Regions from separate parts of the Brevundimonas sp. TSRC1-1 genome, predicted to be linked through region 1. Evidence: predicted binding sites of a transcription regulator. Region 1 holds the regulator's gene; the other holds the start of a gene.
The links. The regulator LexA, encoded in region 1, represses DNA repair genes until DNA is damaged. The targets are predictions, from matches to a motif close to ATGTTCNCNANNTGTTCT.

Region 1 (4,774 bases):
GCGGCGCGACGGCGGGGATGGGCGCGGCGCCTGACCTGGCCGCTGATGATGCTGGCCTGTCTGGCCGGCGGGCTGGCGGCGGCCAAGATTCGCACGGAGATGGTGGCGGCGCCCATCGCTCCAGCCCTGGGTGAAGCGACGGTGATCGAGGCCTGGGTGGTGGATGTGGACAGCCCCGGCGAAAGAGGGGCGAGGATCGTGGTCGCGCCGGTCTGGATTCGGGGGCTGGCGCCGGACCGGACGCCGGTGCGGCTCAGGGCCACGGTGCGGGGCGACCCGCCGCGGCCCGGCGAAGCGGTCCGTCTGTTCGCCATTCTCAATCCGCCGCCCGCGCCGGCCAGCCCCGGCGCCTATGACTTCGGCCGCAACGCCTTTTTCCAGGGCATGGGCGGGATCGCCTTCGCCCTGGGGGAGACGCGACGGCTCGACCTGCCGTCGGCGCCGTGGCGGCTGCGCCTGGAAATGGCGGTGAACAGCGCCCGCTACGCCCTGGCCGAAAGGATCGTGGCGCGGCTGGGCGAACGGACGGGCGGGATCGCGGCGGCCATGACCACCAGCCATGAGACCTGGATCAGCCAGGAGGACATGGACGTGATGCGGGATTCGGGCCTGGCGCACATTCTGTCGGTGTCGGGCCTGCACATGGCCATCGTCGGCGGCTTCGTCTTTTTCGCGGCCCGACTGGGCGTGGCGGCCTGGCCGTGGCTGGCGTTGCGGGTTCCCGGCAAGAAGGTCGCGGCCCTCGCCGGACTGACGGCGGTCGGCGCCTATCTGGTCGTGTCGGGCGCGCCGCCGCCGGCCGAGCGGGCCGCGATCACGGCCTCCATCGCCTTTCTGGCCATACTGCTGGATCGGCAGGCGGTGACGATGCATGGCCTGGCTGTGGCGGCCTTTGTGGTGTTGGCCATCCAGCCCGAGGCCATCGTCACGCCGGGCTTTCAGATGTCCTTTGCGGCCACGGCGGCCCTGGTGGCCCTGGTCGAGGTCTGGCCGCAGCGGATGCGAGAGATTTCGGCGCCCTGGCCGATCGTGGCGGCGCAGAGGTTCGGCGGCTGGTTGACGGCGGCGGTGGCGGCCAGCGTCGTGGCGGGACTGGCGACCGGGCCGTTCGCCATGCAGCATTTCAACCGCACGGCCATGTACGGGCTTCTGGCCAATCTGGGCACGGCGCCGGTCGCGGATTTCGTCCTGATGCCGGCTCTGGCTCTGGGAGCGGCGTTGGAGCCCCTGGGCCTTGGCGGGCCTTTCCTGGCCGTGGCGGGGTGGGGCGTCGATCTGATGCTGGCGATCGGGGGCTGGACCGCCCGTCTGCCGGGGGCGGTGCGGACAGTGGCCAGCGCGCCGGACTATGTTCTGCCCATCGCCTTTCTGGGGGTGTTGTTCGTCTGTCTGTGGCAGGGGCGGCTGAGGTGGCTGGGCCTGCCGCTGGCGGCGGCGGTGCTGGTCTGGCCGCGTGCGCCGACGCCGGATCTCTGGATCGGGGACGGCGGGACCAACGCCGCCTTTCATCACCAAGCCCAGGCGGTCGTGATCCGGCCCGGCGTGCGCGCCTTCGCCGTTGATCTGTGGTCGCGGCGGCGGGGCCTGACGACGGCGGATCGGCCGGAGGCGGGCTGGACGTGCGAGCGATCTTCCTGTCGGCCGGAGACGCCGGAAGCCGGGCCGGTCGCCCTGTGGTGGGGGCGGGACGCGCCCGACACGGATCAGATGGCCGACCTGTGTCGGGCGGCGTCCGTCGTCAGCGTGCGGGCTGCGGTCGTCGCCCTGCCGGCCTCATGCGACGGCCGTCTCGTGCTCGACGGCGTCGATTTCACGCGCGGCGGGGCGGTGGAGCTGTGGCGCGACGGAGCGGACCGCTGGAAGGCGGTGTGGACGGCCGACGTGCGCGGGGATCGCCCCTGGGCGCGTCAGCCGGATCCGGACCTCAGTGATAGCGGCGCATGAGGCCGACCAGCTTGCCCTGGACCTCGACCTGGTCGGGACCGAAGATGCGGGTCTCGTAGTTGCGGTTGGCGGGCTCCAGGGCGATGGAGCCGCCCTTGCGACGCAGGCGTTTCAGCGTGGCCTCTTCGCCCTCGACCAGGGCCACGACGATCTCGCCGTTGTTGGCCGTGTCGCCGCGACGGATGACCACCAGATCGCCGTTCAGGATGCCGGCCTCGATCATCGAATCGCCCTCGATCTCGAGGAGGTAATGATCGCCCTTGCCCAGCATGGATTCGGGCACCGACAGCCGCTCCTGCTCGTGCTGGATCGCTGCGATGGGGGTGCCGGCGGCGATCTTGCCCAGCAGGGGCAGTTCGCGGGTGTCGTTGGCGGCTGAGGCCGCAGCGGGGCGTGGCGCGCCGCCGCCGCCTTCGATGACGTCGGGCTTGAACCCGGCCCGGCCGCGCGGGGCGCCGGCGGTGGCCTGTTCAGGCAGTTTGGTCACTTCCAGGGCGCGGGCGCGGTGGGCGAGGCGGCGGATGAAGCCGCGTTCCTCCAGCGCCGTGATCAGCCGGTGAATGCCCGACTTGGACGCCAGATCCAGCGCCTCCTTCATCTCGTCGAACGAGGGGGAGACGCCGGTCTCCTGAATCCGTTCGTGGATGAACATCAGCAATTCGTGCTGCTTGCGCGTGAGCATCGCCAGGCCCTCATGAGCCCTTTCCTCGAATCGGAACGGGCCGTGAACATTGGCGATGTTCTGTAAGTGTTCCTTCCTAATGTCAACTTAACGGCGTCGCTTCACCACGCGCGTCGGGCTGAATCAGGCGGCCAGCAGCTTGCGGGTCGCGGCCTCGACGTCGGCCTGCCGCATCAGGCTTTCGCCGACCAGAATGGCCTGGGCGTGGGCGGCGGAGACGCGATCGACGTCCTCGGGCGTGAAGATGCCGCTCTCGGCGACCAGCAGGGCGCGGACGGGGCTGAGCATGGACAGGCGCTCGGTCACCTCCAGATCGACCTCGAACGTCCGCAGCGAGCGGTTGTTGACCCCGACCAAGTCTCCGCCGAGGGCGCAGGCGCGGGCCATTTCGGCCTCGTCGTGGGTTTCGATCAGGGCGTCCATGCCGAATCGTTCGGCCTCGGCCAGCAATTCGGCGGCCAGCCGATCGTCGATCATGGCCAGGATGATCAGGATACAGTCGGCGCCCAGAGCGCGGCTTTCGGCCACCTGCCAGGGATCGACCAGGAAGTCCTTGCGCAGGCAGGGCAGGGCCGTGGCGGTGCGGGCCTGGCCCAGATAGGCGTCGTCGCCCTGGAAGCTGGGGCCGTCGGTCAGGACCGACAGGCAGGATGCGCCGCCAGCCTCGTAGGCGATGGCCAGGGCGGTCGGGTCGAAATCGGGACGGATCAGGCCTTTGGAGGGGCTGGCCTTCTTGATCTCGGCGATCAGGGCGGGGCGGCCGGTTTCTTCGACGGTCCGGTCGAGGGCGGCGCGGAAGCCGCGCGGGGCCGAGGCGGCCCGGGCCAGGGCCTCGATGGCGTCCTGGGTGGTCGCGGCCTTGCGGGCGGCGACATCCTCGCGCTTGTAGGCGGCGATGCGGTCCAGGACGTCGGTCATGTGTTGTCTTCGGTATCCAGCGGCGTGGAGGTGATGCGGGCCAGACGCTCCAGCGCCTGGGCGGCCCGGCCGTCGTCAATGGCGGCGGCGGCGAGGGCGGCCCCTTCCGCGAGGTCGGTCGCCCGATCCGACACCACGAGGGCGGCGGCGGCGTTCAGCAGGACGATGTCGCGATAGGGGCCGGTCTGACCCGCCAGCAGGGCGCGCAGGGCCGCGGCGTTCTCTTCGCCGTCGCCGCCGCGGATGGCGTCGATGGAGGCGCGCGGCAGGCCGGCGTCCTCGGGCGTGACCTGGAAGCGGCGGACGGCGCCGTCCTTCCATTCCGCCACTTCCGTCGGGCCGGAGGTGGCCAGCTCGTCCAGGCCCTGGCCATGGACCGTCCAGGCGCGGGTCGCGCCCAGCCGGCCCAGGACCTCGACCAGGGGCTCGAGCAGGCGGGGGTCATAGACGCCCATGACCTGGCGTTTCGCCTGGGCCGGGTTGGACAGGGGGCCGAGCAGGTTGAAGACGGTGCGGAAACCGATCTCGGCGCGCACCGGCCCGACGTGGCGCATGGCGCCGTGATAGGCGGGGGCGAACAGGAAGCAGATTCCGGCCTCGTCCAGCGCCTTGCGCTGCTGATCCGGGCTGGCCGCCAGATTGACGCCCAGGATCGACAGGACGTCGGAGGAGCCGGATTTCGAGGAGATGGCCCGGTTGCCGTGCTTGGCGACCTTCAGGCCCGCGCCGGCCAGGACCAGGGCGGCGGCGGTGGAGATGTTGTAGGTGTGCTGGCCGTCGCCGCCGGTGCCGCAGGTGTCGATCACCTCGTACGGATGGTCCAGCGTCAGGGCGGCGTCGCGCATGGCCTGGGCGAAAGCCGCAATCTCATCGACCGTCTCGCCCCGAATCCGCAGGGCGGTGACGGCGGCGGCGACCTGGGACGGGGTCGGCTCGCCGCGCAGGCAGGCGGCGAAGAAGTCGTGCGCCTGCTCGGACGTCAGGGGGTGGCCCTCGACCAGGCGGGCGAGGATCGGCTTGAACCCGTCAGCCATGATCAGGCCGCCACGATCAGGCGGCCGCGAGGCGCTTCACGCCGGCGATCTCGAGGAAGTTGGCCAGCATGTCGTGGCCGTGTTCGGTGGCGATGGATTCCGGGTGGAACTGGACGCCATGGATCGGGCGGCTGCGGTGCTGGAGCCCCATGATCTCGCCGTCGGCGGTCCAGGCGGTCACTTCGAGGCAGTCGGG
Region 2 (4,774 bases), on a different contig from region 1:
GCGTCCGGCGGTGGTCGCCGCCGCACCGGGGCAGGCTCCGCTCAACGCCGTGGTCGTCACCGGGTCGCGCATCATGCCCGGCGCCCCGGCCCCGTCCGACACCGAAACCTATCCCGACGCCACGCCCAATCCGGTCAAGCGGACGGCGGACCAGCCGGTCTCCACCTTCTCGATCGACGTGGACACGGCCGCCTATTCCAATGTCCGCCGCTTCATCGACGAGGGCCGCAGCCCTCCGGCGGACGCGGTGCGGGTCGAGGAGCTGATCAACGCCTTCGACTATGGCTACGCCCGCCCGACCTCCCTGGCCCGCCCGTTTGCGATCACCACGGCCGTCGTCGCCTCGCCCTGGGCGCCCCGAACCGAAAGGGGGGGCCGCCAGATCGTCCACATCGGCTTGCAGGGTTATGAGCTCCCGCAGGGCGAGCAGCGGCCGCTGAACCTGACCTTCCTGGTCGATGTCTCGGGCTCGATGCGCAGCCCGGACAAGCTGGACCTGGCCAAACAGGCGATGAACCTGGCCATCGACCGGTTGCGGCCACAGGACACCCTGTCGGTCACCTATTACGCCGAGGGTGCGGGCACGACCCTGCAGCCCACGCCCGGCGATCAGAAGCTGAAGATGCGCTGCGCCGTCGCCAGCCTTCGCGCCTCGGGCGGGACGGCCGGCGCGACCGGGATGACCAACGCCTATGACCAGGCCCAGGCCAGTTTCGCCCGCGACAAGGTCAACCGCATCCTGATGTTCACCGACGGCGACTTCAACGTCGGCGTGACCGACAACAAGCGGCTGGAAGACTATGTCGCCGAAAAGCGCGGGACCGGCGTCTATCTGTCTGTCTACGGCTTCGGGCGCGGCAACTACCAGGACGCACGAATGCAGACCATCGCCCAGGCGGGCAACGGCGTGGCGGCCTATGTCGGGGATCTGCGCGACGCGCGCCGCCTGTTCGGCCCGATGTTCGACAAGGGCGCCTTCCCCATCGCCGACGACGTCAAGATCCAGGTCGAGTTCAATCCCGCCCGCGTCGCCGAATGGCGGTTGATCGGCTATGAGACCCGGCTGCTGAACGAGGCGGACTTCGCCAACGACCGCATCGACGCAGGCGAGGTCGGATCGGGCGCCAGCGTCACGGCCCTGTACGAGATCACCCCGGTCGGCGGCCCGACCCAGGTTCCCGAGCGCCGCTATCCCGACAATCGGATCGGTGTCGGCGGCGGCGATCCGAACGGCGAGATCGGCTTCATCCAGGTCCGCTACAAACAGCCGGGCGGCAGCCGGTCGGAATTGATCCAGCAGCCTCTGACCAGCCGCGCCGCCGGCGCCCAGCCGCCCGAGGCCACACGCTGGGCCCTGGCCGTCGCCGCGTTCGGCCAGAAGCTCCGCAACGCCCCATGGATGAGCGCTGACTACGGCTGGGATCAGGTGCTGGCCCAGGCCCAGGGCGCGCGCGGCGAGGATCCCTGGGGCGACCGGGCCGAGTTCGTCCAGTTGGTGCGCGCGGCCAGGGACCTGCCTGAACGCCGCGCGCCTTAAGGCCGAGCGGCGCCAAGCGGGCGCACGGCGGCGGAACCCCGCCGTGCGCGGCGGGTTTTCACGGTGACGCTACACCCCAGGAGACCCCCATGAAGATCCGCGACGTCATGACCAAGGATGTCCACCTCGCCCGCCCCGGCGACACGCTTCAGGAGGTCGCCGCCCGGATGGCCAAGGGGGATTTCGGCTTCGTGCCCGTGGCCGATGGCGACCAGTTGATCGGCGCCATCACCGACCGCGACATCGTCGTGCGCGCCCTGGCGGCCGGCGCCGCCCCGTCCGCGCCCGTGGTCGAATACATCACCCGCGACCCGCAGACGGTGCTGGACACCGACGACCTGAAATCCGTGCTGGATCTGATGGGGTCGCGCCAGATTCGCCGCGCCCCGGTGGTGGACAAGCATGGCCGCATCGTCGGGGTCATCTCGCTGGGCGACCTGTCGACACGGGTGAAGGAGAAATACGCCGGCGAGACGCTGGAGAGCATCTCGCGTTAACCCTCCCCCCTCACCACGCGCTAACCGGCGCCTGCCATTCTGCACCCTGAACGGTGGGAGATCAGAATGGCGCGCGCGCAGTTCCAGAAGGGTCAGAAGGTCTGGGTCGAGTGCGTGGGCGCCTGGGCCACCATCGAGAAGGTTCAGCCGGTCTGGGCCAAGGGTTTCGACGAGCCGGTGCGCGTCACCTACGACGTCGGCCTGGGACGTGAGTTCGCCGCCGCCGAACTGATGATGGCCGCCGCGGACGCCGCCGGGGCCGAGGTCGGCGACTGGCGCGTGCTGCGGGCCCGCAACAAGTGGCAGGCGGAAGAGGACTGCCTGCACCACCCCCAGCCCGGCACCTATCCCGTCGTCGTCACTGACACGGCCGACTGGGGCGGCTGGCGCGTGCCCGGCGCGGAATATGACCGCGACCCCCAGCGCATTGAATTCCAGTCCCGGCTGATCGCCGCCGCGCCGCGTCTGATGCAGTTGGCTGAAAGCCTGATGGACCTCGTGGCCGAGAGCCCCGACGACGCGCCGCCCGCCGTTCTGGCCCTGGCACGCCAGGCCCGCGACACGCTTCAACCTGTGACGGAAATTCTGGAAGCGGCGCCGGCCCGGGCGAGCGGCGTCATGCCGGGTGCGGACGCCAGCCTGGCGGAACGCTGAACAGGAGCGCAGGCTCAGATCGCCCCGCTTGACTCCGCACGGCATCGCGCGCCATTTGGAACAAATGGAGAACATTGGACCTGATGACCGTTTGGCCGCCTTGAGGACGCGGCTTGAATCGCTCAATGCTTGCACCCTTTCGCTTGCTCCCAGCCAGACACGGGACGCCAGCGTCTTTCCCTCCTGCTGGGCGCGCGGGGCAGTGCATGACCTGTACGCCGAAACACCGACCGACGCTGTGGCGATCAACGCCTTCGGCCTGGGCGCCGCGCTTCAGGCGGCGGACGGACGCGCCATCGTCTGGGGGCTTCACGATATGATGGGGCTGGAGGCGGGGCGGCCGCATGGACCGGGGCTGCATGAGATGGGGCTGGCGCCGTCGGACATGCTGCTGGTGCGCGCGCCCGACATTCAGACGTTGCTCATTATCGGCGAGGAGGCGTTACGGACACCGGCGGTGGGCGCCGTGCTGCTCAGCGCCTGGGGCGAGGCCAGGGCCTTGTCCCTGACGGCCAGTCGGCGGCTGGCGCTTGCGGCCGGGGGTGGTCACGGGACGCTGTTCCTGGCGAGGGCTGGCGCCGTTCCGGCGCCCAGCGCCGCCGAAAGCCGATGGTCGGTGCGCGCCGTGGCGTCCGCGCCGCTCGAGGGCGGAGCGCCGGGCAGACCGTCTTTTTCCGCCACCCTGCTTCGGCGACGCGGCGGGGGCGAGCCCAGAACCTGGATCATGGAGTGGGATCGTGACACGCGATCGTTCCGCGAACCGGCGCCGCTATCTGGCGCTGTGGTTCCCCTGGCTGCCCAGCGACCGGCTGAAGCGTCGCGCCCGTTCCGCAGACGGGTCGCCTGAGCCCGATCCAAGGCCTGTGGTCCTGGTCGAGAAGATCGGCGGCGCGCTGCGGCTGGCCGCCGTCGATCCGGCGGCGGCCGGAACGGGGCTGGTCCCCGGCCTGACGCTAGCCGACGCCCGCGCGCGAACGCCCGCCTTGCGCACCATTGTTCATCGACCGGATATGGATGCGGCCCTGCTGCTGCAGGTGATGGAGGATTTCGGCCGGTTCACGCCCATGATCGCCGAGGATTCGCCACATGGGCTGATGCTGGACGTGACCGGCTGCGCCCATCTGTTCGGCGACGAAACCGGACTGGTCCGCGCGGCGCATGAGCGTGCGGGGCGTATCGGCCTGGGGATCCGCAGCGCCCTGGCGTCCACGCCCCAGGCGGCGCGCGCTCTGGCCCGTTTCGGGCCGGGCGGACGGTTTGAAGCGGGACAGGATCGACAGGAGGTGCGTCGGCTGCCGGTCGCGGCGCTGGAACTTTCGCAACGCGAGACCCAGGCCCTGCAGCGCGCGGGGCTGAAGCGGATCGCCGATCTGGACGATCGTCCGCGCGCGCCGCTAGCCGCGCGCTTCGGCGCCGATTTTTCCGCCCGGCTGGCGCGGATCCTGGGTGACGAGGACATGCGCATCACGCCGTACCGGCCGCCGCCGCCCATCACCGTCGACCGCATCTTCTTCGAACCCATCGTCGATGACGCGGATGTAGAACGCGTCCTGTCCGATCTGTTGATCGAGACTGCGGATCGACTGGATCAGGCAAGCCAGGGCGGCCGGGCCTTCGAGGCGGGCTTCTACCGCGTCGACGGCGAGGTCCGACGCATCGTCGTGCGGACCGGCCGGGCCACACGCGACCGGATCGCGGTGCTTCGTCTGTTCCGTGAAAGGCTCGCGGCCCTGGCCAATCCCCTGGACCCCGGCTTCGGCTTCGATCAGATCAGGCTGTCTGTTCTCGAGACCCAGACGCTGAAACCCGACCAGTCAAGCCTGGACGGCGACAGACCGGACGGCGAGGATTTCAGCCGCCTGATCGACCGGCTGACGGCGCGGCTGGGGCCTGAAGCCGTGCTGCGGTTCGAACCTCTGGGGTCGCACATGCCCGAGCGCGCCGCACGGATGGTCCCGGCGACAATGAAGGTCGGGCGAGCGGCCCAGGACTGGCCGGATCTGACGCCTGACGATCCGCCGTTACGCCCCTTGCAGATGTTCGACCCGCCCCAGCCGGTCGAGACCCTGGCCGAGGTGCCCGACGG

Region 2: ACP7CK_RS00275 (ImuA family protein) is a predicted target of LexA. The motif match lies at 2,746-2,763, and genes of this name have one in related genera.

What each region holds. Positions count from the first base shown of each region.
Region 1 is NZ_JAFCXI010000003.1:207,081-211,854, reverse strand. It holds gene ACP7CK_RS10960 (ComEC/Rec2 family competence protein) at 1-1,944, shown strand, start outside; gene lexA (transcriptional repressor LexA) at 1,925-2,626, opposite strand; gene trpC (indole-3-glycerol phosphate synthase TrpC) at 2,750-3,544, opposite strand; gene trpD (anthranilate phosphoribosyltransferase) at 3,541-4,578, opposite strand; gene ACP7CK_RS10940 (anthranilate synthase component II) at 4,595-4,774, opposite strand, start outside.
Region 2 is NZ_JAFCXI010000001.1:57,366-62,139, reverse strand. It holds gene ACP7CK_RS00290 (vWA domain-containing protein) at 1-1,537, shown strand, start outside; gene ACP7CK_RS00285 (CBS domain-containing protein) at 1,627-2,034, shown strand; gene ACP7CK_RS00280 (hypothetical protein) at 2,101-2,688, shown strand; gene ACP7CK_RS00275 (ImuA family protein) at 2,891-3,535, shown strand; gene ACP7CK_RS00270 (Y-family DNA polymerase) at 3,426-4,774, shown strand, end outside.